DNA from 4 places in the Psychrobacillus sp. NPDC058041 genome. Region 4 is predicted to be linked to each of the others. Evidence: predicted binding sites of a transcription regulator. Region 4 holds the regulator's gene; each other region holds the start of a gene.
The links. Region 4 encodes LexA, which represses DNA repair genes until DNA is damaged. Its sites were predicted from a motif close to CGAACATATGTTCG; they were not measured.

Region 1 (7,773 bases), on a different contig from region 4:
CGTTTTTGTGTTGACTGCCACTACAGTTGGTTCATCTATAATTATGCCTTTACTTTTCGTATATACTAATGTATTTGCTGTCCCTAAATCTATTCCAATATGGGCATTTGAAAACATATATATTCCTCCATTCAATCATACTCAATAAGTATAAATGATAAAAAGAGGTTTGCCATGTGTAACATTATGGAAGTTTACAAATGTTTCATTGTTTAATAGGTCAATATATGTAGGGTGGTGAAGCAATATAATCTAATAGTCTGTACTAGTCATTATATTGACATAGAACTGTCTTTAAAATGAAAAGAAAAAGATAAATAATATCAATTTAGAGAAAAATAAGTAGTAACTACTTATAAAGAAGCGAAGAAATTGTAACTAACTTTGATTTTAAAAGAGTAAGTCAGTCTTTCATTATCCGAACCTTAAGCACTAGGTCACTACACAATTCAATGGGGCAATGGACAAACATTTGCCACAAGATTACCGAATTCCCCCGGGAATAGAAATCGGGAAGTAGTGAAGAACATTGTAATCTCTTAAAATAAAAAAACAACCGCAGAAATGCGGTTGTTTTGAATTATTTAGAAGGTTTTGGATCTACTGCAATTGAATCATGTGAGTTCATTGATTTTGCGAAGTAATGCATAACTGTATAACCTACAATACCTGTAACTGCTGCAAAGCCAAGAACTGTAACTGTGAATAAGCCCATTATTAAACACCTCACTAGTCATGTTACTATTATTATAGCTTAAAACTATTTAAAAGGTAAGTAGTATTTTATAGAAATCCACTTAATAATAGTTAGAATGCCCAGTTACCGTTGCGGAAGATAGGCTCTATAGTCCCATCTTCTTTAACTCCATCAATATCCATTTTATCGGACCCAATCATAAAGTCCACATGAGTAATACTCTCATTAAGCCCATTCTTAGCAAGTTCTTCGCGACTCATCGTTTTGCCGCCTTTTAGACAAAATGCATATGCGCTACCAATTGCTAAGTGATTCGAAGCATTTTCATCGAATAGAGTATTGTAGAATAATAAATTAGAATTAGAGATTGGTGAGTCATGTGGAACTAGTGCAACTTCCCCTAAGTAGTGAGAACCTTCATCTGTTGCGACAAGATCTTCAAGCACTTTCTGGCCTTGTTCTGCTTCTACTTTTACAATACGACCTTTTTCAAAAGTAACAGTGAAATTATCAATAATGTTACCACCGTAACTTAACGGTTTAGAACTTGAAACGTAACCGTCTACACCTGTTTTCAACGGAACAGTGAAAACTTCTTCTGTTGGCATATTCGCCATGAAGTCTTCTCCTTTTTCGTTGACACTGCTCGCTCCACACCATAAATGACCTTCTGGAAGTTCGATAGTTAAATCAGTTCCTGGAGCTGTATAGAGTAGTTTTTTATAGTTTTTATCATTTAAATAATCTACTTTCTCGTGTAGTAGTTTATCATGTTCTTTCCAAGCTGAAACTGGATCTTCTAAATCGGCGCGTACCGCTTTGAAGATAGCATCCCAAAGTGCAGAAACTTGTTCTTCTTCCCCAACATTCGGAAATACCTTTTTAGCCCATTCTTTTGATGGTGAAGCAATTACTGTCCAGCTAACTTTATCGGATTGCGTATATTGGCGAAATTTACTTAATGCAGTACCAGCAGCTTTTTGGAAAGCAGCAATCTTACTAGTATCAACACCTTTTAAAAGGTCTGGACTTTGGCTTATAATGCTCATGAAAGCAGTACCTTGTTCAGCTAACAGTTCTCTTTCTTGAACTTTCCATGATGGGAAGGAGTCAAAAGATTCTTTAGGAGCTAAATCATAGCGTAAGCGAGTAATTTCATCGTCTGAAAAGTCTACAAATACTTGATTTGCACCGACCTCATACGCCTTTTTGGTAATTAATCGAACAAGTTCAACACTATCGATTGAAGAAGAGATAAATAAATTTTGGCCAGGCTGAATATTAACCCCAACTTCTACAGCGAGCGCAGCGTACTTTTTAAGTGTTTCATTAAATAATGACATATTCATACTCCCTTTCTATGTTTAACTTAATAATATCAGTTTTCAGTCAAATGTAACAATACATATTAGAGGTAAAAAGTCGTATATTGTTCATAAAATATGAAATTATATTACAGGAAAATAAGTTTATTATTAAAAAAAGTACAAAATAGCCGAAATAATGAGAGAAATAGAATTTGGGGGTTAATGAATGGATATATCTACAGTTGTTGGTCTTATCATTGGGTTAGTTTCATTGTTAGTTGGAATGTATTTAAAAGGAGTTAGTCCAGATAGTTTATTAGTTCCTGCCGCTATCTTAATTATTATCTTTGGAACAATTGCAGCTGTAGTAATTGCTTTTCCGATGAATGAATTGAAAAGAGTACCCAAGTTATTTGGAGTAATATTCAAAGATAAAAAACTTGCAGATGATAGAGAAGTTATTAAAATGTTTTCTAGTTGGGCAGATTTGGCACGTAGAGAGGGCTTATTAGCATTAGAAAGTAAGATTACTGATGTAGATGATCCATTTTTAAAAAATGGATTAACACTAGCGATTGATGGACAAAATGCGGATTATATTCGTGATGTATTGTCAGAAGAAATCGATGCTTTAGAAGAAAGGCATATTGGTGGAGCTTTAATATTTACACAAGCAGGTACATATGCTCCTACACTTGGGGTACTTGGAGCAGTAGTTGGACTGATTGCCGCTTTAAAAAACTTAAATGACATAGATGTATTAGGACATGCCATTTCAGCAGCATTTGTTGCGACGTTATTAGGGATTTTCACTGGTTACATTATTTGGCACCCATTTGCAAATAAACTAAAGCGAAAGTCTAAGCAAGAGGTTCGCCAAAAATTGATGATGTTGGAAGGGATTCTTTCCGTGTTAGAAGGAGATGCCCCTCGAGTTATTGAACAAAAACTAGCTTCATACCTGTCTATGTCCGACCGCAAAAAAATAATGAACGAAAGCGGGGACGGAGACCTTGGCAAAGAAGCATAAAAAAAAGCATAGGGAAGAAGAGCATATTGACGAATCATGGCTTATTCCATACGCAGATATTTTGACATTATTGTTAGCTCTTTTTATCGTATTGTTTTCAATGAGTACTGTGGATCAACAGAAGCTCGAACAGATGGCTCAAGTTTTTAATCAAATCTTTGATGGTGGAACAAATTTTATGGATAATCCTTCTCCAATTGATGTACCTATAACACCAAATAATACAAATGAAACAGAAGAGCAAAGTTCTGCATATATTGAAGACCAGAAAGCACTATCTGAGATAAAAGCTAGTGTCGATGAATATATTGCAGTTAATGCATTAGAAAAACAGTTCGTAACCAAATTAACGGATGAAGGATTGCTTGTTACAATCCGTGAAAACATTTTGTTTGATATGGGAAAAGCAGAAGTAAAATCAGAATATCGTCAAATTGCGGAAGACATATCCGATCTTTTAGTATTTGATCCTCCAAGAAATGTTGTAATAACTGGGCATACTGATAATATTCCAATTTCAAGCAGTGAGTTTTCCTCTAACTGGGAACTAAGTGTAATGCGTTCAGTAAACTTTCTTAAGATTTTAGTTAGTAAAGGAACGATTGACCCACTATATTTTAGTGCAAAAGGTTATGGTGAATTTAAACCTGTTGCCTCTAATGATACTGTAGAGGGACGTGCTAAGAATCGACGTGTGGAAGTGTTAATACAACCACGCGTATTACAAGATGGTACTCTAAACGACGCTCCAAAATAAGAAAAACTGATAACAATTTTAAATTGTTATCAGTTTTTCTTTTGACTTTTTCGAACAAAAGTTTATAATGAAAACAAAAGTTTAATTGAGAGGAGGTTAATTATTGTGCAACCAAAAGAAATACAAATATTACAGTACCTTAGAAAAAATCCATATGCATCTCAATTAGAGATCGCAAATAACCTAGATATGTCAAGACCAGCAGTTGCAAATATTATTTCCCAATTAATTAGGATTGGTAAAATTACAGGTAGAGCATATATTCTTCCTGAAGCCAATGAGGTTATTTGTATCGGTGGTGCAAATTTAGATCGCAAATACTTAGTAAAAAATCAGTTACAAATGGGAACATCTAATCCAACTACGAGCTTGCAAAGTGTTGGGGGAGTAGCTAGAAATATTGCCGAAAATTTAGGGCGACTTGGTCATAGTGTACGATTATTATCCGTAGTTGGGAATGATATTGAATATCAAATAATCGAAAAAGCATCCAGTCATTGGATGAACTTATTTTCTGTAGAAAAACTCGCTAATTATTCAACTGGAACTTATTCTGCCATTTTAGATAAGCAAGGTGAGATGCTTTTCGCACTAGCTAATATGGAAATATACGATCAACTTTCTGTTGAGTACATGAAAAAACAAGAATCTTATCTTACGAATGCTCAACTATTAATAGTGGACATGAACTGTCCTAAGGATGTAATTGAATACTTACAAACACTTGCTATTGGAAAAAATATCTCTCTAGCAATCATTCCTGTATCATCTCCTAAAATGGAAAGAATGCCGGATAACTTAAGTGGTATTGAATGGATCATATTAAATCGAGACGAAGCAGAAACATATTTAAAAATGGAAATTAATGATGAAGGAAGTTGGAGAGCAGCTTCAGAAGCATTTGTTCAAAAAGGCGTTAAACATGTTGTCATTACAAATGGTAGTAAGGGAGTAATGTACTCAAGTGAAGAAAGTGAATCTACACTAGTACCTGCTATTAATGTAGATCATGTAGTCGATGTGACTGGAGCTGGAGATGCTTTTGTATCTGGAACACTTCATGCATGGTTGGAAGGAACAGAAATGAAATTAGCAGTAAATGCAGGTATGGTTAATGCAAATAAAACATTACAATCTGCAGAGACTGTTCGTAAAGAACTTTCAAAAGTTACTTTAAATAATGAATTGGAGGAATATTTATCATGAGAGAATTTTTAACATATTCAAAAGAAGTAGAAGAAGGAATGGCAGCAGGAAAAGCGATAGTAGCATTGGAATCAACAATTATTTCACATGGTATGCCTTATCCACAAAACGTTGAAATGGCAAGAAAAGTGGAACAAATTATTCGTGACAATGGTGCAGTTCCAGCAACGATTGCCATAATGGATGGAAAGATTAAAATTGGCCTTTCAGAAGAAGAGCTAGAAACATTAGGCACAAGTAAAAATGCACGAAAAACTTCTAGAAGAGATCTTCCTTATGTAGTTGCCTCTAAAGAAATTGGTGCTACTACAGTTGCCACAACAATGATTTGCGCAGAGCTTGCTGGTATTAAAATGTTCGTAACTGGTGGAATCGGTGGGGTGCATAGAGGTGCAGAAACGACAATGGATATTTCAGCGGACTTGGAAGAATTAGCTTCTACTAATGTAGCTGTAGTATGCGCTGGAGCAAAATCCATTTTGGATATTGGTCTAACACTAGAATATTTAGAAACTAAAGGTGTTCCGGTAGTAGGATTCCAAACGGAAAAGTTCCCAGCATTCTATACAGCAACTAGTGCGTTTAATGCAAACTTCCGTCTGGATGAGCCACAAGAGGTTGCAGAAATGCTAAAAGTGAAATGGGATCTAGGTCTAAATGGTGGCGCAATTATTGCAAATCCAATTCCTGCAGAGCATTCAATGGAAGAAGCATATATTAACGGAATTATTGAGAAAGCTTTAAATGAAGCAGAAGAAAACGGCATTAAAGGGAAAGACGTTACACCATTTTTACTTGGAAAAGTAAAAGAATTAACAGAAGGAAAAAGCTTAGAATCAAATATTGCATTAGTTTACAATAATGCAACAGTAGGGGCTAAAATTGCTGTTGAACTAAATAAACTATAAAAAAAACCTTCCCGAGAAACTAATCTCGGGAAGATTTTTTTTATAGATGGCTATGTTAATTATCTTTGTTGATAATAGAATACACCAACAAATGGTCTAAAATAGTTGTAAGACGACACAGGTTAGTTAGAAGAACAATAAGCATTATAGACGGCTCTTTTTTTTTATTTAACTAACGCAGCAGGTTAGTGAAAGAGGAAATAAAAAACGAGAATAGAATATAAACATTGAGTATTAGGATTCTTATCAATTAATTATCATTAAATCATTTTAGTGGAGTGAGTGACATTAATATTAATCAAAATGTAAAAACGTCGGGTGCTTACGTTTTATATCGGGGGCTGTTTATTTTTCAGGTTGGTCCTACAGAAGAGGCAAATAACCTTGGAATAGTTAGACTTGGTGGGCATAAAGAATTTGAAGAAACCGCATTAGAGACAGCTAGGCGTGAAGTTTTTGAAGAGGCTTCAATGAAAATTACTCCAATAAATTCTCCAATAACTTATCATATGAGTGAGTGGGGAAATAAGCCTTCCATACTACGGTTAGGAGAGGAAATAGCTCCAATTTTAGTTAAAGGAAATGAGCAGGAATCTTTATCAATAATGTATCTTTCCTACTCTGAAAATGAACCAAATCCCTCTTCAGAAACTAATGGACTTCTACTACTAACTCCAGAAGATGTTCATTTTATCTGTAATAATAAAATTACTTTAAATGATTTTATTAAACAAAATAGAAAAGCGATATTAAAAGGAAATATAAATAGAGATTTATTTTTAATCCCTTTTCCTCAACTATTATTTCTGTCAAAATTGTTAAAAGAACATCCAGATTTATTCATCATAAAATAAAATCAATTAAATGAGGATGTTTGTGAAACTATACACTTTAACTAACGTGGTGCTTTAGTTAAAGATAGACGGCTCTTTTTTCTTGTTCAACTAACGGTGCAGGTTAGTTCAATAAGAATTTTATTTTATATGTAAAGATGGACATTTCGGAGGGGATTAATTGAACTCGTCTATATCAGAAATTAGTACTTTATTGTTTGAAGAATTTAAACAGATTAATTCTGAAGCGGATATTGAGAGACTAGAAAATATAATATTAAAAGCACTCAATTTTGACCAGAGGATTTATGGGGGACAGCTTCCGTATGAAGTTAAGATAAAGCTAAAAAACAAACCTAAAAAATTCCGAGATATATTTCCAAGACAAATATTTGAAATTTACCTAGAAGAAATTAATAAATATGCTTATGGTGTTGTTTTACAGGGGGATTTAAAATTAAATAAATATGATGATATTATTATTGGGTTTCTAAACCACTTTACTAATGAGTCGCTTAACATTTCAAATATACACGAACTAATAGAGAAAAAACAATTCTCTTATATTGCTAATTCAGGTATCGCTTCAATACTTGATTACAGTTGGAAGTTTGTTGGTAGTTATTCTGAGCAAATAATGGACAACAACGAGTTAAATAAAATAGAATATGCAACAAAATTTATGGATAAATTCTATAAAAGTGTCGGGATTAGTACTTTACCTATTGTTGACTGCCAGAAAATAAGTGAGGAAGAATATAAAAAAATCCCTAACCCTCATGGAATTGTTGGAGATATTGCAATTGAAAACGACTTAATAACTATTGCAAGAACCAGTTCTATACACAGGTGATATTCTTCAACTAACGGGTGCGTTAGTTGAATAAGAACACAATAAAAAGGACCTCATATTTGGTCCTTTTTATTTATGTTATTCTACTTACGTAAGTTTCCAAGCTCTGCTGCAATTGCTTGCATTTCGCTTGGGCTAAACGAATCTCTTTTTTTTACCATTTCATATAAGTAAATTAGATC
Region 2 (7,773 bases), on a different contig from region 4:
TAAATAGAGAGGACAGATATAGTATGGCTAGTGAGTGGTTTTTTGAATACGAAATTCAGATAAATCGTCCCGGACTTCTCGGAGATATTGCTTCTTTACTTGGTATGCTTAGAGTAAACATTGTCACAATTAACGGTGTGGACGAAGGTCGTCGTGGAATGCTTATTAAAGCAGAAAAAAAAGAAAATATCGAGCGATTTGAGCATATTGCTTCTACGATGGAAACGATTCAATTAACTAAGTTTAGAGAACCGAAGCTTAGAGATCGCCTAGCTGTTAGACATGGTAGATATATTCAACGAGATGCCGATGATAAAAAGACATTTCGTTTTGTTCGTGATGAACTAGGTTTACTTGTAGATTTTATGGCGGAAATATTTAAACAAGAAGGTCATAAGTTAATTGGAATTAGAGGGATGCCGCGTGTAGGTAAAACCGAATCAGTTGTTGCTGCGAGCGTATGTGCAAATAAAAAATGGATATTTCTTTCTTCTACAATGATTAAGCAAACTATCAGAAGTCAACTTGCAGGGGACGAGTTTAGTGATCGCAATATTTTTATATTAGATGGTATTGTGACAAGAAATTCAAATGATGAAAAACATCAAATGTTAGTTAGAGAAATGATGCGTATGCCAACTATTAAAGTAGTAGAACACCCGGATATGTTTATCCAGCATTCCGAGTATTCAATTGATGATTTTGATTATATAATTGAACTTCGTCATAGCCCTGAGGAAGAATTTACGTATGAAATGATGGAGAAAAACCACGGAATGTCCGACAAGGGATTTGAAGGATTTGGTGGATTTAATTTTTAACAGGTAGGTGTTTTAATTGACAGAACTGGGATCTCGCTTAAAAGATGCGAGAAAAGCAAAAGGTTATAGTATTGATGATTTACAAGAAATTACAAAAATTCAAAAGAGATATTTGGCGGGAATAGAAGAAGGTAACTATGAAACGATGCCAGGATCTTTCTATGTGCGTGCATTTATAAAGCAATATGCAGAAGCAGTTGGTTTAAATGGGGACGAGCTATTAGAAATGTATAAAACTGAAATTCCTACTCCATCAAATGAAGAAGTTTCAAAAAATATTCCAGCAACTCCTACTAGAAGATCTTTAGGTGGTCGTTCTTCCAATAAATTAATGGAAGTTTTTCCAATGGTTGTTGTTGCCCTATTCATTATTGTTATTATCGTTATCTTGTGGATTCTTTTTCAGAAGACGCCAAAAAACGAAGTAGATCAAACTGAAGTAGATACTACTTTAACAATGGAAACAAAACCAAAGTCCGAAGAAAATAGTTCGGTTAAACCAAAAGAGGAAGAAAAGCCTACAGAAGAGCCTAAAGAAGAGGTCGTTCCACCAGTTGAAGAAACAAAACCAGAACAACAGCTAACAATTGTCGAAACGCAAGGAGAAACGACTACCTATGATTTAACGAATGCTGAAAAATACGATTTAAAAGTAGTTGCGGCTAATAAAACGTGGCTTAATATAAGAGATGAAAACAATAAAATACTAGTTGATCGAGCAGTTAATGCTGGTGAGACTTATGAGTTAGATGCAAGTGAATTTTCACGTATTCGTGTTCGAATGGGTCATACTCCAGGTAACATGGTGTATATTAATGATCAATTGGTTGAATTTCAACCAAATAGAACTACTCAAAATTTAGTAATACAGTTCAACAAATAGTCATCTATAAGATGGCTATTTTGTTTGAAAAATGAAAGGAGCTTACTATAGATGAAAATGAATGTTCCAAATCAAATTTCGATGTTTCGTATCTTTTTAATTCCCGTTTTTATGTTTTTTATGCTGATTGATTTTAACTGGGGAAATGTAAGTTTTCTTGGGGCAACTATACCTATGGGACATCTAATTGGAGCAATTGTTTTTATTATTGCTTCGATTACCGATTTTATTGATGGTTATTATGCGCGTAAATATAATTTAGTGACCAATATGGGGAAGTTTTTAGATCCTTTAGCAGATAAACTTCTTGTTTCAGCTGCACTTATCATTTTAGTTCAGTTTGGAATTGCACCTGCATGGGTAGTAATTTTAATTATTAGTCGTGAGTTTGCAGTAACAGGATTACGCTTGATTCTAGCAAATGAAGGAGAAGTAGTTGCAGCAAACATGTTAGGGAAAATTAAAATGTGGACACAAATTATTGCAATATCTTCCTTGTTATTAGGAAATGTTTTCTTTGAAATGTTCTCCATCCCTTTTGACATGATTATGTTGTATATTTGCCTTGTATTTACTTTATGGTCTGGTATCGATTACTTTTATTTAAACCGTAAAGTATTACTGGATTCTAAGTAGGAAGGAAGAATGAGTAGATGAAAGCAGAAATTATTGCCGTGGGTTCAGAATTGTTATTGGGGCAAATTTCCAATACAAATGCAAAATTTATATCATCTCAATTAGCTGAGCTAGGAATCGACGTGTATTATCATACAGTAGTAGGTGATAATTCCAATCGATTATTAGAAACCATTAAACTCGCAGAACAACGTGCAGATTTACTCATTTTCACAGGCGGTTTAGGACCAACAAAAGATGATTTAACAAAGGAAACGATTGCTACCCATTTGAATAAGAGATTAATAATGGATGATCATGCCTTGGTAGATATTGAAGAGTTTTTCAAAAGAATGAATCGCGTAATGACTGAAAATAATAAAAAGCAAGCGTTAATATTAGAAGGTTGCAATGTCCTTCCAAATAAGCATGGTATGGCTCCAGGAATGCTGTTATCTACAGATAAGCACTCATATATACTTTTACCTGGTCCACCAAAAGAAATGGAGCCAATGTTCCAATTTGAAGCAAAACCAATGCTTTCAAAATTGATAAATGAAGAAACAATTATATTATCACATGTTATTCGTTTTTATGGAATTGGAGAAGCGGAATTAGAAACAAAAGTCCAAGACCTTTTGGATAATCAAACGAATCCCACATTAGCACCACTTGCTTCAGATGGAGAAGTTACGTTGCGTCTTACTGCTAAAAGTGAGACTGAGTTGGATGCACGTGAAAAAATTGATACCCTTCAAGCTGAGATTTTTAAGCGGGTAGGAGAGTATGTTTATGGTTATAATGATGACTCTCTTGCTTCCAAGCTTCAGGAAATTTTAGTTGAAAACCAATTGACTATTTCTGCTGCTGAAAGTATGACTGCAGGATTATTTCAATCAGAACTTGCTTCAATCCCTGGCATGGGAGCAGTTTTAGTTGGAGGTATGATTACATATACCGAAGAGATTAAAGTGGAGCAACTTGGCGTTAAGCAACAAATTATTACTGAATCCGGTGTTGTTTCTAGCAAATGTGCAGAAGCCATGGCAATTCGTATTAAAGAAAAGTTTGGAACGAATATAGGTGTTGGTATTACTGGCGCAGCTGGGCCAGATGCGCATGGTGGACAGCCTGCAGGAACTGTTTGGATAGGTCTTGTTTTGAACCAAATGGCACCATTCTCCTACCAGCTAAATCTTACTGGAATGAGAAACACGAACAGATTGAGAGCAGTAAAGTTTGCCATTCACTATTTAATCAGGTTACTTCGTGAACACGGATTTACAACCATTTAACTTTTTTCAGTACTGGTACAAAGTGAACGGAAGAGTAGAAGTAATTATTTCGTTAAGCCAAAATAGAGTTTTCAACGAAAAAAACAGTTCAAAATTGATTTTTGGACTGTTTTTAGCTTCTAAAATGAAATTGATGGTAAAAATAACGAATAGACGTTCGCTTTTTTCTTGTATATTTCTCAATTACCTAGTATAGTAGAGATAGAAATAAAAATCAGACTTACTTTAAGGGAGGAAAAACAGTTGGCTAATGATCGTAAAGCAGCTTTAGAAATGGCTTTAAAACAAATAGAGAAACAATTTGGTAAAGGTTCTATTATGAAACTTGGTGAAAAAACAGATAGAGAGATATCGACTTCATCTAGTGGCTCCTTAGCACTTGATGCAGCTTTAGGAATAGGTGGATATCCACGTGGAAGAATTATTGAAACATATGGTCCAGAAAGTTCTGGTAAAACAACGGTTGCTCTTCACGCGATAGCAGAGGTACAAAAAAGTGGAGGGCAAGCAGCGTTTATTGATGCTGAGCATGCATTAGATCCAGTTTATGCACAAAAACTAGGAGTAAATATTGATGAATTACTGCTTTCTCAACCTGATACAGGTGAACAAGCACTTGAAATTGCTGAAGCATTAGTCCGCAGTGGTGCAGTAGAAATTTTAGTTATTGACTCAGTAGCTGCACTAGTACCTAAAGCGGAGATTGAGGGAGAAATGGGAGATTCTCATGTTGGCCTTCAAGCCCGTCTAATGTCGCAAGCATTACGTAAATTATCTGGTGCTATTAACAAGTCGAATACGATTGCAATTTTCATCAACCAAATTCGTGAAAAAGTTGGCGTAATGTTTGGAAACCCAGAAGTTACACCTGGTGGACGTGCACTAAAATTCTATAGTTCAGTGCGATTAGAAGTTAGACGTGCTGAAGCTATTAAACAAGGAACTGATATTGTAGGTAACAAAACGAAGATCAAAGTTGTAAAAAATAAAGTTGCACCTCCATTTAGAACTGCTGAAGTGGATATTATGTACGGTGAAGGAATCTCCCAAGAAGGAGAAATAATCGATCTTGGGTCTGAGTTGGATATTGTACAAAAGAGTGGATCATGGTATGCATACAATGAAGAGCGCTTAGGACAAGGTAGAGAAAATGCGAAACAATTCCTAAAAGAAAATCCTGCTATTAAAAATGAAATTGCTCTTAAAATTCGCGAGTCACTTGGTATGGCTGGAAGTTCATACACAATTGCTGGACACGAACCTGAAGAAGAAGATGAAGAATTTGAATTATTATTATCTGAAGAATAAAATATTGAAAAGTCTCTCAATTATTGGGAGACTTTTTTTTTATATTCCTTCCGTTTCCTTGACAGAGTATTTCTACATCTATACAATTAAAATTGTATAATTTCTTGAATAAAAGATGAAAAGGCAATACATATATGCCATGTGTATATATGTGCCGACTATAACTTAAAAAGTATAGCAATAGGGGGGTGTTCGAATGTTAGAAATTATCATCTCCGCCTTGCTTGGTCTGATTGTCGGTGCGCTTGTTGGTTATAATTATCTTAAAAAAGTGAACGATTCAAAAGTGTCCGGTGCAAAACAATCTTCTGCACTCATCTTAGATGAAGCAAAGCGAGAAGCAGAAGCTTTGAAGAAAGAAGCACTGTTAGAAGCCAAAGATGAAACTCACCAATTACGAAATGAAGCAGAATCTGACATCCGTGAACGCCGTATGGAACTGCAAAAACAGGAAAATCGGTTATTACAAAGAGAAGAGAATCTTGATCGTAAGGATGATGCTCTAAACAAGAGAGAAGTAGGTCTTGAGCGTAAAGAAGATGCTCTAACTGAAAGACAACAGCATATCGAACAGAAGGAAAGTAAAGTGGACGAGTTAGTTAGTATGCAAAAAAGCGAGCTTGAAAGAATTTCTACTTTAACGCGTGAAGAAGCGAAGTCAATAATTCTTCAAGAAGTAGAAAATGAGCTTGCAACGGACATTGCTGTCATGACAAAAGAATCTGAAACTCGTGCAAAGGAAGAGTCGGATAAAAAGTCTCGAGAAATCCTTTCTTTAGCATTACAACGATTTGCAGCTGATCATGTGGCAGAAACAACTGTTTCCGTTGTCAATTTACCAAATGATGAAATGAAAGGTCGCATCATTGGTCGTGAAGGTCGAAACATCCGTACGTTAGAAACCCTCACTGGTATTGATTTAATTATTGATGATACACCAGAAGCTGTTATTCTATCAGGATTTGATCCGATACGTAGGGAAACAGCTCGTTTAGCACTTGAAAAGCTAGTACAGGATGGACGTATACATCCAGCTCGCATTGAGGAAATGGTAGAGAAATCCAGAAGAGAAGTGGATGAGCAAATTCGTGAAATCGGCGAGCAAACAACATTTGATATCGGTATTCACAATTTACATCCTGATCTGATGAAAATTTTAGGTAGACTTCGCTATCGTACAAGCTACGGTCAAAATGTGTTAAAGCATTCTACAGAAGTAGCCTATTTAGCTGGATTACTGGCTGCTGAGCTTGGAGAAGATGTAACTCTTGCGAGACGTGCTGGGTTACTACACGATATTGGAAAAGCAATTGATCATGAAGTAGAAGGAAGCCATGTAGAAATTGGTGTAGAATTGGCAACCAAGTATAAAGAGCATCCTGTAGTCATAAACAGTATTGCTTCACATCATGGTGACACGGAAGCTACTTCGGTTATTGCAGTTTTAGTAGCAGCTGCAGATGCACTGTCCGCTGCACGTCCAGGGGCTAGAAGTGAAACACTTGAAAACTACATTCGTCGTTTAGAAAAACTGGAAGAAATTTCAGAGTCGTACGAAGGTGTAGAAAAATCTTTTGCAATACAAGCAGGAAGAGAGATTCGTATTATGGTACGTCCAGATCAAATAGATGATTTAACTGCACATCGTTTGGCAAGGGATATACGTAAGCGGATTGAAGAAGAACTAGATTATCCTGGTCATATTAAAGTGACTGTTATTAGAGAAACTAGAGCGGTAGAATACGCAAAATAATAGAAAAAGGCTTCGATAAGAAGCCTTTTTTTCGTGAAGGGATAGAAGTTTGAATATGAAGATATTATTTATAGGTGACATCGTTGGTTCAATAGGAAGAGATACATTAGAAAGCTATTTACCACGATTAAAAAGAAAATATTCGCCAGATGTAGTTATTGCAAATGGAGAAAACGCTGCGGCAGGACGAGGTATTACAAAAAGTATTTTTCAATCATTATTACATATGGGTGTCGATGTTGTAACTATGGGAAATCATACTTGGGATCAAAAAGAAATTATGGACTTTATTGATGATACTGACTATTTAATTCGTCCTGCAAACTTTTCAGAGGAAGCTCCTGGTAAAGGAATGACGACTATTACTAAAAACGGACAAACTATTTCTGTTATCAACTTGCATGGAAGAACTTTCTTACCTCCACATGATGACCCATTTAAAAAAGCTACTGAGTTAGTAGAAGAAGCAAAAAAAATATCACCTATTATCTTCGTAGACTTTCACGCAGAAGCAACAAGTGAAAAAATTGCTTTTGGGTGGCATTTGGACGGTAAAGCATCAGTTGTAGTAGGAACACATACACATGTCCAAACAGCAGATTCTCGGATATTACCAGGAGGAACAGCATATATTACAGATGTTGGAATGACTGGTCCATATGATGAAGTTTTAGGAATGAAAAAAGAAGATGTTTTATATCGTTTCCAAACGAATATGCCGACTCGTTTTGAAGTGCCAAAAAATGGCCGTTCCGTCTTAAGTGGAATATTTGTAGAAGTAAACGATGTGACTGGTAAATCCATACATCAAGAACGAGTTTATATAAATGATGATTATCCCTTTAAGGGGTAAAAGAGTCTAAAAAAATTCCTCTTAGCATAAGTTAGATTATGGACGAAAGCAAGTTCATAATCTAGCGATAAAAGGAGAAATGATAGTGGATTCTTTAAAAGTATCTTCTCGTTCAAACCCAAATTCAGTTGCAGGTGCATTAGTTGCAGTAATAAGAGAACAAGGGTATGCAGAGATGCAAGCAGTAGGAGCAGGTGCATTAAATCAAGCAATTAAAGCAATCGCAATTGCAAGAGGATTTGTTG
Region 3 (7,773 bases), 390 kb from region 4:
CATGACGCTTCCAATAGCAAATATAACGCCAATTAATATGATAGTAAAAGCTTCTTTTTTATTGAACTTAACATGTTTCATATTCTTTGGTAGATTAAACTTCTTTTTCACCAATGCCGGTAGAACAAAAACACTACTCACTAACAAACAGTAAATGACAATTGCTAGCCACACCACATTTCTCACCCTTTATTTCACAGAATTTCTGGATCTTATACGAAGTTTTTGAAGAAATATCCCTTCATTCCACTGTTATAGCTCGATATATTCTTTTGATCACTTCCATATGCATAGCTTCGTGATAAAAGCTAAAGAGAAATGTTTCCCCTCTAGTATGAAATGTGATGCCTAATCTATTTGTAAATGGTGCTGGCAATGTCTTGTTTATATTTCCTTGAATAGCTTCTCTTATTCTTGTTGTTTGTTCGGTTAATACAAAAAGAATATCTGCTAGTGATGGCGGTGTTACTTTCCAATCAGCTGGTTTCGTTCCAGCGCTAAATAGTTCTTCATAGTTGCTTGGTACACCTAACTCTTCACCTAATACTGCAAATACGAGTCTTTCCTGTATAAATGCAATATGACCGAAATTCCAACGAATACTATTATTAAAGCCTTCTGGAACTATATCTGCTATCTCTTCTGGTATCTGTTGGATGAATTCCTTTGTTATTCCTCGTACTGTTTCCATATGTTGAAAAATTGTTTGTTCCAAATTAACTCCACCTTTATTATTTTCTTTTAGAACGCATTCCTTTTAAAACTGTAATCGTACCTAACTGTAGAAATTGCTTATACATATCGCTATTAGCATCATAAATTGCTACTTTCCCTTCTTCATCATAGTGGATTCCCCACCCATACTTTTTCACTAATGATGAAGCTCTGAAACATGCTTTAGGTGTTGCAAAAAATTGTTCTCGTAGCTCTTCTAACTGATTGGATTTAATCTGATTCTTGATCAGGTAAGTTTTAAATTGCACATCTTCTTGTGTGTATTTGTACGGATTGTTGTAGATTAAATCGTATTCAATATAAGCAATTGTAGGTTTTTCATTTTTAGACATTGGTATAACTGCGGAAGTAACTGGTGAATCTTCAGAAATTAAAATTAAAGTGTTTTTATAGCTCATAGAATTATCCTCGTTTCATAACTCCTTGATCATCTATCCTTCTTTTTATTTATTTCGATAAATTTTTGAATTTCCCTTTAATTTTCTACTTTTTATGTCCTCCAAGTAATCCAGCTCGTTTTCTAGCGGTTCCCGCTTCAGTATAGGACACTGCTCGCAAAATTGCGGTGGAACCATATTTACTTCGCAAGTCATCCATGGTTTTTCCCAGTTTTCGTATTTTCCATTTGTCCTCTTCAAATAAGCTTAGTTGCATCGAGTGCTCCGGTTCTAAATTCGTTAAAGAAATCGATAGTCTCCGAACTGGACGATGATCATAAAAATCGTCAAAGATTTGTTCGCATACTTTATATACTTTCATCGTTGCATTTGTCGATTCTTCTATGGAGCGAGAACGGTTAAATCCCCCTCCAAAAGCATCTTTGCTGTATCCGACTGCGAGATGTATCGTTCTTCCAGCCATATTTGCTTCTCTTGCGCGTCTTGCCACATCTTCACACATCTCCAAAATAACCGCCATCACTTCTTTTTTCGTTCGGTAATCACGAAATAGTACTTGCCCTTTTCCATAACTAATTTGTCCTTCTACTAGAGGTGCACCAAGTTCGGATAAATCAACTCCCCAAGCATGATAATATAGCTGATTTCCCATTACACCAAATTTACTCTCTAATATTTCTAAAGAAGTTTGCGCTAACTGACCTACAGTGAAAATGCCCATATTATTTAACGTTTTTTCTAAACGAGAGCCAATTCCCCATAGTTTATTTAATGGTGAGACCGGCCATAATTTTTTCGGTACATCCTCGTAAGTCCATTTTGCAAAACCTGTTTTTTTCGCATCTAAGTCTAACGCAAGCTTCGCCATAAGCATATTTGGTCCCATCCCAACCGCACATGGCAATTGAAATTGACTATACATCCCATCTTGTATGCGCTTAATTGTATTCTCTACTGGTCCCCAAAGTTTTTCGGTTCCTCCTAAATCTGCAAAGCATTCGTCTACGCTGTACACATGAATCGCTTCATTCGGAACAAACTGATTTAAATAACGGACGATTTCTACAGAAACTCGAACAAAAAACTCCATCTTCGGCTCGATTAGATGAATAGATGGATGATCTGGAATTTCGAATAGCCTAGTTCCTGTTTTTACACCAAATTCTTTTTTCATTCTTGGCGAAGCAGCAAGCACAATGCTTCCCTTTTGCTCCAAATTACCAATCACAGCAATAGGTGTTGTCATCACATCCAACCCAGCATCGGCTGCCGCGCAACTTGCGAAAAAGCTTCGCATATCAATGCATATAATTTTTCGATTTTCTAACCCTTCGTACATACTATCCACTCCCATAAAAGGAACATTTGTTCTTAATAGTATATGACAAACATTCGTTCTTATTCAATGGTAATAAATAGTTTTAAGTACACCCGGAACAAAAAAAGAATGCGTTTTGACTAGAATAGTCAAAACACACTCTAACAATGGTCTATTAGGTTCACTCACCATTTTTTTAGTTCTAAATATTCCTTAGATAGCTTAAAATTAGCTTTTTGGGTAGTCTTCAGAAGAAATATATCGATCTCTAATTATGTTGCGATGATGCAGTTCATGACCAGCTATAATAACGATAAGTGCACGGACAGTCACTTCAGAATTGTTTGCAGTTCCCCGACGAAGTAAATCTTCGCTTGATAGGCTCTTAATTAAATGAATAGTCGACTGGCGAACAATATATAAATTTTGAAGAAGGTCCTCTACAGCCTGTTTATTAAAAGATGCATTTTGTACGTATTCATTATCATTATAACCAGGAAGAGCAACTGTTTCGCCCCGAGCTATGGAAACCAGCCTAAAGCTCATGATTCGCTCAGTGTCTGCTATATGCCCAATCACTTCTTTTAAGGTCCATTTCTCAGGTGCATAGCGGAAATGAGCTTGATGATCAGAAATGTCCTGTAGTAATGCAATTGTTTCTTCCATCTGTTGAACTAAAGTTTGTATGAAATCCCCATCAGATACTAACTCTACATATGTTGAATAATACGGTGCGTATTCGTTTTTCTCTAGCAATTTGTACATTTGTATTCTCCTTTATAGATTAATATTTTTACTATTCTACAGTCTCACTAGAAACTCCTTTGTTTTGCTAGTCCGCATTAGGTGCTTATAGGTGCGGATAAACCCTTTATATACTTGATATCGTTGCGTATGTATGAAAAAATTTATTTTGATGTCTTATTCATTAAATCTTCCCATAACAACGGTGTTGTAATATTGACCGTCTGAAAGGATTTTGTCTTTTTCTAAAATGCCTTCCGTTTTAAAACCATACTTTTTATAAAGATTTATCGCTTTGTCATTTGTTTCTAAAACATTTAAAGTTATTTTCTTTATTCCGTTCAAATCAGCCCAAGCAATAGATTCTTTTAAAAGGTTTGTTCCAATACCGAAACCCCAATAGTCCTTTAATACACAGACCCCAAATTCTACTTTATGGGCGTAACGTTTCAAAAAATTTCCTTCACACCTTGAAAATCCGACAATTTTATCATTAATGACGACAACTAGAAAAAGATTCTTTTTATTTTCCGTATCCGCTTTTATTAATTTCTCAAAACCAGCTGTGTCAATATATGCTTCACCTTTTTCTCTATCTAAGTTTTGAGACTCTCCGTCAATCTGTAATCTGATTTCGGACAAAACCTTCGCATCTTTATTAATTGCATGTCTTACTATGTAGCTAATCCCGTTAACACTAAATTCTCTTTGATTAATTTTCATCCCTAATCCCTCCCGAGAGAAAAAACTGCAGCCAGAGGACTACAGTTTTGGAGTATTTTCTTTTTCATTTTGAAGCAAAAGCTGCAATTTTTCTTTTAACTGCTGCTTATTCCATTTGAGTGTCTCATCCGACACAAAAGCAACTTTCTTTCGTTTGAGGATTTTGACTTGGCCATTCACAGCTCTCGTATAGCCTTCGATCATTGCAGCAACTGCTAAAATGACAAGTGCGAAACAAATGGCAGGAGCAAGCGGAAGCCACGGAACACCCAACAAATAACGAAACGATGAACCAAAAAGTCCAGCCCATTCATATGCAATCGATTTCGGTGGATCTCCAAACATTGGATCATAGCTCACTTTCGTTCCTCCGATAAATAATTTAAGAAGGCCTAAATGAGTGAAAACAACTAATGTTTCTACAAGTTGCTGACCATATAAAACAAATAACTTCTCACGCATCATAGGGTACAGATGTCGCGTAATAATTCGAAGTCGACTAGCACCAAGTGTTCTTGAAGCCAAAATATACTCCTCGTGATACAGTAAATTCGCTTCATTGCCAATTAACGACGCAACAATTGGCACTGTAATAATGGCCATTAACACAACTTGAATAACAATACGCTCCCACACAGTAGTAGAAAACCCCTCCATTGGCTCCCATAGGACGGGGTACAATATCAAATAAGAGAAAATTGTCATAGGGACATAATGAAGTGGATCAATGAAACTATTAACCAATGAACGTTTCTTTTGCCAATATGTACCGATTGCAAATCCAATAGGTACAGCAATAAGCATACGTACGGCAGCCACACCCATCGCTGCTATAATTGTATATTTTGCACCAAGCATAATTTTCGCAAGCATATCAAATCCAAACTGGTCGGTCCCAAAAGGATGCATCAAACTAGGGGATAGCGGAGCAGCTGCCACCAGCCTACCATTTTCATAGATAAAATACGTTTGTTTCGGGTCCGGTCCAAAAATCCATTCAAATACAAAACTACCAACTAAAAAAAATGTAAGCACACTAAATCCAAGAACAAAGTACGGTTGCTTCCAAACAGATTTCATTCCAAAGCACCTCCCCGATTTAAACGACGTAAGAAGTACCACTCACCAAAGCTATATATGAAGAATACTGGTAAGAAAAAGCTGCAAACAGTAATTAAAAACAATTCCCCTGACAAGTGTTCACTCAAGTGATACATAATACCTGGCATGTTAAACATTCGTTCTAATATGAATAAGTTGGAAAGCATAAACCACATCGTTTTTTTCGATTGAAAAAATATACTAATAACTGCGTTTCTAAAAATATGTATAATTAAAATAATCAACTTACTAAACCCAAGAGACTTGGTAAGCTCAACATACATTTTTCGTTCCTCTGCTTCAAATGTGAGCATACTTAAACGATATAGTTGAATCATTGGTAAAATCATCAAACAAAAAACAGGTAACATATAGATCCTTTCTCCACCAGTCACAGCAATCTTCGAAACAAAAACACCCGTTTGCTTATGAATCATGATAACTGTTAATTGAACAAGCAAAATGACTAAAATGTCAGGAAAGGACTCCAAAAAGAAAAAGAGTGTTTTTATTCGCTGTCTTGCCCGCTCTTTAAACAACATCGTAATAATTGTAAATAGAAGTGCTAAAAATACAGCGGAAATCAGTGCTAAAAACAATACTTCTAAAGAATAGCTAATGTAGTCTCCGATATGTGAACCATAATATTGGTCCATAAAATTGGAAAGTGGAAATAGAACAAGTAATTGTTGTCCGTATTCTTTCCACAAAAATTCTCCTTGTTGAAAACCAGTAATCAGTATAGGTAGTCCACTAATTAGTAGTATACCTACGAATGCAACAACTAATTGAAGCATCCATTTCAAAAAGCCCTTCACAAAAAATCGCCTCACTATCAGAAAATTATGATGAAATTATCATAACATAGTGAACTATAAAAAAAGAGAATTTTTGGATATTTCCTGCGAATGAGGCAGTTTATTATAAAATCTAATTATTCCTACCATCTCGAAATAATTATTGAAATCTAAATAAAGTTGTACTTAGCGGCGGTGATGGCTCATCGCTCAACCCGCGAAATTTATGCTGATTTATGAAGAGTATATTATACATATTCTCACATTTCACATTAATATTGTTCGTGTTTTATGCTACGAAGTAGATTCATTCCTTCATGGGTTTCTTCATCTGTTATTTTATAACTCCCCCATAATTCTCTTTATATCTGCCCAATGTATGCGATTGTTTCATTTGGGACAATAAGCATACCGTCTATGGCATATTTGTCGAACAAATTATTCAGCTGCTTTATATAACTATCATATTCCACGTCATTTTCTTTCAGTGAATAGGATGCTGACAGGTTTCTTTCGATAAATTTTGATTTATTAAATTGCAAATCATTTTGAAAACGATGTACATCAAAATTACAAAAAAACGTTTTGATTTTTTCATCCATATATCCAATTCCTCCACTGAAACCTTTAAAATCCGGGCAAAACCTTCTAAAGATTTGTTCATTCTCTTGTACTAACGGACTGTCCATCACACGGGAATTCCATACTAAAATAACCTTTCCTTTGTCATGAAGAATACGGCTACACTCCATTTTGAATCTAACTGTATCAAACCAGTGAAACGCCTGTGCAACAGTAATAAAATCTACACTTTTTGCCTGAAGAGTAGTATGTTCCGCAGTTCCATTCACTGGATAAAATGTTGCGAATTGTCCTAAATTTTCTTTAGATTCACTTCGCATATCTTCACTTGGTTCAACGCCGTACACATTACATCCCATTTCAAGTAATGTCTTTGAAAAAATCCCTGTTCCCGAACCTATATCAGCGACAAAGGAGTCCTTCGCTATCCCAATGTATGATAAATGGTTAATCAATTCAGGCGCATAGCTAGGTCTTGCCTTTGCATAAATAGCAGCTTTACCGTTGAATTTCTTCGTGTTGTCCATTATATTTTCTCCTTTTTATTACTTCTCTACACTATAAAACATATCGTATCATTTTTAATAATACGTTACGTATATAATCAATGATTACAAAAAGGACAGACTCATTTCAGCCTGTCCTTAGATGTATATTAAATTGCTAAATCACTTAAAATAAACGATTCAAATTCGCCATTTCAATTGCGGACACCGCAGCATCATAGCCTTTATTTCCGACTTTTGTACCGGCACGTTCAATCGCTTGTTCAATTGTTTCTGTAGTTACAATACCGAACATAACTGGTACACCTGTTGTTAAGCCAACACTTGCAACGCCTTTAGCTGTTTCGTTACAAACATAATCGTAATGTGTAGTAGAACCGCGAATAACTGTACCTAAACCGATAATCGCATCATATTTTTTCGTTTCTGCCATTTTTTTTGCGATGAAAGGTACTTCAAATGCACCGGGCACCCATGCAACATCTACATTTTCCTCGGCAACGCCATGACGCTTCAATCCATCCAATGCACCATCCAATAATTTCCCATTAATAAATTCATTAAATCTACCAACAACTACACCAATTTTTAAATCTGTTCCTATTAAATTCGCTTCAAATACTTTTCCCATTCTTTATCTCTCCTATTAGTTCATTTTAAATTTTTTTATCAAACTACTTGTTCTTGTTCATTTCGATATTTCACTAATGCTTCGATCGTCACAAACTTTAAACCATGTGTTTCGGCAATAGTATGTAATTCAGGAACTCTCGCCATTGAACCGTCTACACTCATAATTTCGCAAATAACACCTGCAGGCTGCATACCACAAAGTTTCGCAAAATCAACAGCTGCCTCTGTGTGACCTG
Region 4 (7,773 bases):
AGGTGTAAAACCAAAATTTGTTGCACAGGACTTTTCTGGACTTATACCTGGATTACAAAAAGGTAAATTTGATATTTTGGTTAGCCAAGTAACGATTACAGAAGACCGTAAAAAACAAATTGATTTTACTGAACCTTATATTACGAATGATGTGAAAGTAATTGTAAAAGAGGACAATACAACTATTCAATCAGTTGATGATTTCAAAGGGAAGAAAATTGCTGTAGGGTTAGGGACGAACGATGAAGCATTTTTACGCAATGATTTAATGCCTAAAGTAGGAGACTTTAAAATCAATACGTACGATGATGTCATTACAACATTAAAAGATTTAGATGCAGGTCGTGTAGATGCGACAATTAATAACGTATATGCACTAAAACCTATAATTGAAGAAAATGGATTTAAAGTGAAAACTGTTGGTGAACCAATAAAATCCGACAAAGCTGCAGTAGCTGTTAAAAAAGGGAATACAGAATTAGTTGATGCTTTAAATAAAGCATTAGCTGATATGAAACAAGACGGTACGTATAAAAAAATCTTCGTAAAATGGTTTGATGAAGAACCAAAGGCCGAGTAAAGAAGGTAGGTAGTTTCCATGGATGTAGTAATTGATAATTTACCCTTTTTACTAAAAGGGGCTTACTATACATTATTAATTACAGTGGTATCTATGTTTTTCGGCTTAATTATCGGTTTAATTACAGCGATTGCTCGTTTAAAGGGCAATCGTTTCTTTCGTACAATAGCGAGAGTGTATGTATCGATTATTCGGGGAACGCCGCCACTTGTTCAAATCGTCATTGTATATTATGGTCTTGTTGATTATGGCATTGAATTAGGAGCACTCACTGCGGCTTATATTGCTCTGAGTATTAATATCGGTGCTTATGTTTCAGAAGCATTCCGTGGGGCTATTCAAGCGGTGCCAAATGGACAAACTGAAGCAGCACTTGCGACGGGAATGACGGAGGCTCAAGCTATTCGACGTATTGTCATTCCACAAGCAATTCGCATTGCTATACCTCCACTTGGTAATACATTTGTAGGGATGTTAAAAGAAACTTCATTAGTATCGGTTATTGCTGTAACAGAGTTATTACGTTCTGCCCAGTTATTAGTCGCGCAATATTACGTCTACATGCCATTTTATTTATCTATTGCGGTTATGTACTGGATAATGAGTACAGTATTTACATTTATATTGAATAAAATTGAGAAACGATTATCGATTTATTAAGGGGGTAAAATCGTGATAAAAACTAATGATTTATCCAAAAGCTTTGATAAGCATGAGGTGTTAAAAAATATTTCATTGACGATTCCTGCCCATCAAGTTGTCGCTATCGTTGGACCAAGTGGTTCTGGAAAAAGTACTCTTTTACGTTGCTTAAACGGACTAGAAACGATTACAAGTGGAACTATATTTGTTAATGATCATCAACTACGAGCAACTGATAAGAAAAAGGTACGCCAAAAAACAATTCATGCCATACGTCAAGATACTGGTATGGTTTTTCAGCAGTTTAACCTATATCCGCATAAAACAGTTATTGAAAATGTAATGGAAGCATTAATTGTCGTTAAGAAACAGTCGAAGGAAAAAGCAAAGATAATAGCTAGCCAATTATTAAAACGAGTTGACCTGCAAGAAAAGGAAGATGTTTATCCTTCTAAACTATCAGGTGGACAACAACAACGTGTAGCAATTGCTCGTGCACTAGCAATGGAACCACAAATTATGTTATTTGATGAACCAACATCAGCGTTAGATCCTGAACTTGTTGGAGAAGTGTTAAAAGTGATGAAAGAATTAGCTGATGAGGGAATGACGATGGTCATCGTAACACATGAGATGAATTTTGCCCAAAATGTAGCTAATCGTATTTTGTTTATGGCGGATGGACAAATCATCGAAGATGCAGAACCAAAGTCATTCTTTACACAACCTGCAACAGAACGTGCGCAAAAATTTTTAGCAAAAGTAAAAGAATTCTAAGAAAAGAAAGGTTGATAAAAATGGAAGTAATAGCAAAATGGCAAGGAGGACGTGCATTTGAAGCAAAAGGTCCATCAGGATATCCAATGTATATGGATGCAACGCCAAATTATGGAGGCGAAGGCAATGCCCCAACACCTACTGAAATGCTACTCAGTTCACTAGCGGGTTGTATTGGAATTGACGTTACAATGATATTAAAGCCACATTTAGATAAAATTGAGTCCATAGAAATTAAAGTAGATGGCTCTCGACGAGAAGAATTGCCAACTGCATTTACTGCTGCTTCGTTATTATTCGATGTAAGAGGAGATATTGACGCAAAGAAAGTAGTACGTGCAATTAAATTAGGAGAAGAGAAATATTGTGCTGTATCTGCATCCTTGAAGGCTGAAATAGCCTATCGTTTAATCTTAAATGGTAATGAAATTGAAGTATAAAGAATTCTAAAAACAATAGATGCAAAAACCGTTTATTGTGTTTTTAGTGAAATAAAGTACTCCTTCATCCATATGGTTGAAGGAGTTTTTTATGCAATCAAAGCATCGAAAATAAAAATTTTTTTAACAAAAAAAAAAATCCTGCATATCCTTTTAAATAGAGATCAAAGGTCTTGGGGAGGATAAAATGCATTGGATAACTATTATCCTTATAGGGATAGCAGCTAATTTAGACAATTTAGGAATAGGTTTGGCCTACGGAATAAAACAAACTAAAATACCTATCTTTTCAAATGTAACAATAGCGATTATTTCAATGGTAGTCGCTTATGTTGCAGTTGTAAGTGGAGAAATTATCACTAACTATATTCCAATATTACATGCAAACCTTTTGGGGAGTTCCTTACTTTGTATAATCGGTCTATGGACTATTTTATCAAGTATACTTTCTAACGAGGATACAGCCAAAAAAACAGAACAAATTGATAAAGATGGAAATAATATTATTTCTGTTAGAGAAGCAATTAGCTTAGGGTTTATATTATCTGTGAACTGTTTAATAAGTGGAATTGCAATTGGAGCAAGTGGGATATCAGCTATTTGGACTGTAATTTCTATAGGTTTTTTTTCAATCTTGACCGTTGGTATTGGAAGTCATTTTGGTTTGTTACTAAATAAAACATTTATTGGTAAATATTCTATAACTATTTCAGGTGGCATACTAATTTTTATTGGTTTATACGAGATGCTGGATTAAGAATTGTATTATCTATCTAACATAAATCTTTTTTCTAAATGAAATACGTTTTTTTGTATCAAATATTGAATGAAATCATAAATAAAAACCCCTCAACCATAAAGGTAAAGGGGTTTTTTCGATGATCTAAACGAAAATGTCCACTTTTCGTTTAGATATGATATCGGCTCTATTTCATAATACGTATTATAGTAGATTATGTCAAGTTGCCGAGTGTCTATTGAATATGACGATAAACTCCTACTACTTTACCTAATATAGATACTTGGTTGACAATAATCGGCTCCATTGTAGAATTTTCAGGTTGCAAACGGAAATAAGACTTTTCTTTAAAGAAACGTTTTACTGTAGCTTCATCATCTTCTGTCATAGCAACAACTATTTCACCATTATTAGCTGACTGTTGTTGTTTTACAACTACATAATCTCCGTTTAAAATACCCGCTTCAATCATGCTATCACCCATAATTTCAAGCATGAAAAGGTTATCATCAGATGTTCCAAACGTTTCAGGAAGTGGGAAGAACTCCTCTACATTTTCAATTGCTGTATTAGGAAGGCCAGCTGTTACTTTACCAACTAAGGGTACGTGAACAACTCCTTGTTTTTCTATTATTGAATTAACACTGTCAAGTATTTCAATTGCACGAGGTTTAGTAGGATCTCTTCTAATTAAACCTTTGCTTTCCAACCTAGCCAAATGACCATGTACAGTTGAGCTTGAGGCTAGTCCAACTGCTTCGCCAATTTCACGCACGGAAGGTGGATAACCTTTTTTTCTTACTTCCTCTTTAATAAAAGCTAAAATATCTTCTTGTCTTTTAGATGCTTTCTTCAATACCTTCACCTCTTTAAATAATAATAAGCGTTGTTCTCATTCTTATTTATAGTATATCAGTCTCTTATCCAATATGCAAACATAGGTTCTGAAAAGGTATTGACAAAAACATGTGTTCGTTTTAATATGAAAATAGATAAAGCGAACAGATATTCTAAAACGGGGGAACTTTGAATGAAACTACTTAAAAAAAATTATTTTCTAACTATATTTTTGGGATTAAGTTTATCTTTTATAATGACAATTGCATTTATAAATTCTAGTGGTGAAAAACATGACTATCCTATTATAATTGAACATGGAGATTCTTTATGGGAATTAGCCGATAAGTTTGGCTCAGATAAGTCAAAAGCAGATTGGATTAATGAAGTAATGGCATTAAACAACTTACATTCAGCACATATTAAAGCAGGAGACATACTTATTATCCCAAATAGGTCAAATCAGGTTAATCTTGATCATTCTACAGAGCTAGCAGGTATAAGCCAATGAAAGCAGTAATTTATTGTCGTGTCAGCACAGAGAAAGAAACGCAAGAAACTTCATTAGCAAGACAAGAAGAAGAATTAATTCAATTTGCTGTTCTTCAAGGGTATGAAGTAAAAAGAGTATTTATAGATAAACATAGTGGCTATGATATTGAAAGAGATGGATTGCTTGATTTATTATCATTTATCAAAGAACAGACAATAGATGCTGTATTTGTACAAGATGAGACTCGAATTGGACGCGGAAATGGACGAATGGCAGTATTACATCTTCTTCAAAAAACAAATACTTCTGTTATTACTTTACAAGATAAAGGTGTATTAAATTTGAATGAGATGGACTCCATGTTATTAGAAATTCTTGCCCTTGTTGAAGAATATCAACGAAAACTACACAATGCGAAAATTAAACGGGGAATGAAGCGTGCGGTTTCCCAAGGATTTCGTCCTGAGAGGAATCTAAAAACTCTAGGTAACCCTGAAGGCAGAGAGCGGATTGATATTCCGGTTCAAGAAATAGTAAGATTGCGCAATGCTGGTTTAACATATGAAGAAATTACCTTTACGTTAAAAGGATTAGGTTTTGAAATAAGTAAAGCAACAGTTCATAGAAGATATATTGAATTTATTGAAGCACACGGAGGTTAAAGGCTTGCACTCTGTGTGTTTTTTCCTTACCTTTAAATAAGAATAAATTTTAAAGGGTGAATAATATGTTAAGTAAAGAAAAACTTGAACGAATAAGTGAGCTTTCAAGAAAATCAAAATCGGCTGGCTTGTCTATTGAGGAAGCAAAAGAACAAAGTGCATTAAGAAAAGAATATTTAGAGACATTTCGCACAACGATGAGAGATACAATTGAGAGTGTAAAAGTTGTTGACATTGAAGGTAATGATGTGACGCCACTTAAAGTACAACAAGCTAAAAAAGGGAAATTTCTGAATTAACTAATCATTACGAAACCATTGATAATGCATACATTGTTGTCTAAACTAGAAGTATAGAAAAAATTAGCTCGAGAGGATGTCACTAATGTCATTACAAACAGATTTACTTGCAATTAATACAATCCGTACTTTATCAATTGATGCAATAGATAAAGCGAACTCTGGTCATCCAGGTCTTCCAATGGGAGCTGCACCAATGGCATATACGCTATGGACAAAACATTTACGCCATAACCCAAATAATCCGAACTGGTTCAATCGTGACCGTTTTGTTTTATCAGCGGGACATGGTTCTATGCTTTTATATAGTTTACTTCATCTTGGTGGGTACGATTTACCAATGGAAGAAATTAAAAACTTCCGTCAATGGAATTCAAAAACACCAGGACATCCAGAGTTCGGTCATACTGCAGGAGTAGAAGCTACAACTGGCCCTCTTGGACAAGGTATTGGAATGGCTGTTGGAATGGCTATGGCAGAGGCACACTTAGCTGCTACATATAATCGTCCAAACTATAATATTGTTGATCATTACACATTTGCACTTTGTGGAGACGGAGATTTAATGGAAGGTGTCGCAGCTGAAGCAATTTCTCTTGCCGGACATTTGCAATTAGATAAATTAATCGTACTTTATGATAGTAACGATATTTCTTTAGATGGTGACCTGCATAAATCATTCTCAGAAAAAACGGAGAAACGTTTTGAATCTTATGGATGGAATTATATTTTAGTCCAAGATGGAAATGATATTGAGGAAATTTCATCTGCAATAGAAAAAGCAAAAGCTCAAAATGATAAACCAACCCTAATTGAAGTTAAAACTGTAATAGGATTTGGTTCACCAAACAGAGCTGGTAAATCAGATGCACATGGTATGCCACTTGGAAAAGAAGAATCACTATTAACGAAAGAAGCATATCAATGGTCATCAGAGGAAGATTTCTATGTTCCAGAAGAAGTGTATGAAGCTTTTAAAGCTGCTTCTAATCGATTAGGTGTTGATGAAGAAAAATCTTGGAATGAGAAATTTAATACTTATTCCTCTGAGTTCCCAGAGCTTGCTGGAACATTAAAACAAGCGATTAACGGCGAGATTCCTGAAAACTTTGATGCTGCTATGAAGGATTACGAAGAAGGTACTTCTCATGCAACTCGATCTGCATCAGGTGATGCAATTAACGCAATCGCTCAAAACCTTCCTTCATTCTTTGGAGGAAGTGCGGATTTAGCTGGTTCTAACAAAACGACGATGAAGAATGCAGGAGATTTTTCTGCAGAAAACTATGAAGGCAAAAACATTTGGTTTGGTGTACGTGAATTTGCTATGGGAGCTGCCCTTAACGGTATGGCATTACATGGTGGTTTACATGTGTTCGGTGGTACTTTCTTTGTATTTAGTGATTATGTAAGACCAGCGATTCGTTTATCTGCTCTTATGGGACTTCCTGTAACGTATGTATTTACACATGATAGTATTGCTGTTGGTGAAGATGGACCTACTCATGAGCCAATAGAACATTTAGCTTCTTTACGTGCAATGCCAGGATTGTCTGTAATCCGTCCGGCAGATGCTATTGAAACAAATGAAGCTTGGAAGCTTGCAGTTTCTTCAAAAGATCATCCGACTGTACTTGTACTTTCAAGACAAAACCTTCCGACCCTAAAAGGATCAGTAGAACAAGCAAGCGAAGGCGTTTCAAAAGGAGCTTATATCGTTTCACCAAAAGCAAACGCAGAAGCAATTCTACTAGCAACTGGATCAGAAGTAAGTCTTGCAGTTGAAGCTCAAAAAGCACTTGCAAATGAAGGAATTCAAGTTTCAGTAGTATCTATGCCATCTTGGGATCTTTTTGAGCAACAAGATGATGCATATAAAAAATCAGTACTTCCTTCACATTTAACAAAACGTCTAGCTATCGAAATGGGATCTTCACTAGGATGGCATCGTTATGTTGGATTTGAGGGAGATGTTATCGCAATCGACAAATTTGGTGCTAGTGCTCCTGGCGAAATTGTAATGAAAGAATACGGTTTCTCAGTTGAAAATGTCGTTTCTAAAATGAAAAACTTACTACAAAAATAAGAAATATATAAAAGCAATTCGAATACTTGTAAACAAAAGTATTCGAATTGCTTTTTTATTTGAAATTATATAGTATGCTTTAAGAATCTATAGTATAATTTTCAGTGGTGTCTTGTACACGTAGACAAGAACGTAAAGGAGGAGAAATTATGTTAGCGACTTGGATCTGGATTATTATTGTAATCGTTGCTTTAATCGGTGGTGCAGTAATTGGATTT

Region 1: a site for LexA is predicted at 3,843-3,856, ahead of ACFVR1_RS14325 (carbohydrate kinase). Genes of this name have one in related genera too.
Region 2: a site for LexA is predicted at 3,761-3,774, ahead of recA (recombinase RecA). Genes of this name have one in related genera too.
Region 3: a site for LexA is predicted at 2,519-2,532, ahead of ACFVR1_RS04440 (Y-family DNA polymerase). Genes of this name have one in related genera too.

What each region holds. Positions count from the first base shown of each region.
Region 1 is NZ_JBHVRO010000009.1:37,633-45,405, reverse strand. Features, by position in the region: gene mreBH (rod-share determining protein MreBH) at 1-117, opposite strand, end outside; gene ACFVR1_RS14345 (hypothetical protein) at 581-715, opposite strand; gene ACFVR1_RS14340 (aminopeptidase) at 808-2,040, opposite strand; gene motA (flagellar motor stator protein MotA) at 2,231-3,034, shown strand; gene motB (flagellar motor protein MotB) at 3,018-3,791, shown strand; gene ACFVR1_RS14325 (carbohydrate kinase) at 3,897-4,997, shown strand; gene ACFVR1_RS14320 (pseudouridine-5'-phosphate glycosidase) at 4,994-5,905, shown strand; gene ACFVR1_RS14315 (NUDIX hydrolase) at 6,184-6,759, shown strand; gene ACFVR1_RS14310 (hypothetical protein) at 6,920-7,591, shown strand; gene ACFVR1_RS14305 (DUF1128 domain-containing protein) at 7,675-7,773, opposite strand, start outside.
Region 2 is NZ_JBHVRO010000005.1:40,066-47,838, reverse strand. Features, by position in the region: gene ACFVR1_RS09480 (DUF3388 domain-containing protein) at 24-821, shown strand; gene ACFVR1_RS09475 (helix-turn-helix domain-containing protein) at 838-1,704, shown strand; gene pgsA (CDP-diacylglycerol--glycerol-3-phosphate 3-phosphatidyltransferase) at 1,762-2,340, shown strand; gene ACFVR1_RS09465 (competence/damage-inducible protein A) at 2,358-3,614, shown strand; gene recA (recombinase RecA) at 3,858-4,922, shown strand; gene rny (ribonuclease Y) at 5,119-6,675, shown strand; gene ACFVR1_RS09450 (TIGR00282 family metallophosphoesterase) at 6,731-7,528, shown strand; gene ACFVR1_RS09445 (stage V sporulation protein S) at 7,614-7,773, shown strand, end outside.
Region 3 is NZ_JBHVRO010000002.1:387,185-394,957, forward strand. Features, by position in the region: gene ACFVR1_RS04425 (DUF4181 domain-containing protein) at 1-174, opposite strand, end outside; gene ACFVR1_RS04430 (DinB family protein) at 242-715, opposite strand; gene ACFVR1_RS04435 (DUF6157 family protein) at 732-1,133, opposite strand; gene ACFVR1_RS04440 (Y-family DNA polymerase) at 1,219-2,472, opposite strand; gene ACFVR1_RS04445 (DinB family protein) at 2,680-3,216, opposite strand; gene ACFVR1_RS04450 (GNAT family N-acetyltransferase) at 3,373-3,918, opposite strand; gene ACFVR1_RS04455 (ABC transporter permease) at 3,958-4,998, opposite strand; gene ACFVR1_RS04460 (ABC transporter permease subunit) at 4,995-5,816, opposite strand; gene ACFVR1_RS04465 (class I SAM-dependent methyltransferase) at 6,179-6,925, opposite strand; gene ribH (6,7-dimethyl-8-ribityllumazine synthase) at 7,071-7,535, opposite strand; partial or broken gene ribB (3,4-dihydroxy-2-butanone-4-phosphate synthase) at 7,577-7,773, opposite strand, start outside.
Region 4 is NZ_JBHVRO010000002.1:1,609-9,381, forward strand. Features, by position in the region: gene ACFVR1_RS02520 (substrate-binding periplasmic protein) at 1-580, shown strand, start outside; gene ACFVR1_RS02525 (amino acid ABC transporter permease) at 599-1,240, shown strand; gene ACFVR1_RS02530 (amino acid ABC transporter ATP-binding protein) at 1,253-1,999, shown strand; gene ACFVR1_RS02535 (OsmC family protein) at 2,020-2,439, shown strand; gene ACFVR1_RS02540 (manganese efflux pump MntP) at 2,627-3,196, shown strand; gene lexA (transcriptional repressor LexA) at 3,414-4,034, opposite strand; gene yneA (cell division suppressor protein YneA) at 4,209-4,526, shown strand; gene ACFVR1_RS02555 (YneB family resolvase-like protein) at 4,523-5,170, shown strand; gene ACFVR1_RS02560 (DUF896 domain-containing protein) at 5,236-5,469, shown strand; gene tkt (transketolase) at 5,555-7,555, shown strand; gene ACFVR1_RS02570 (YneF family protein) at 7,705-7,773, shown strand, end outside.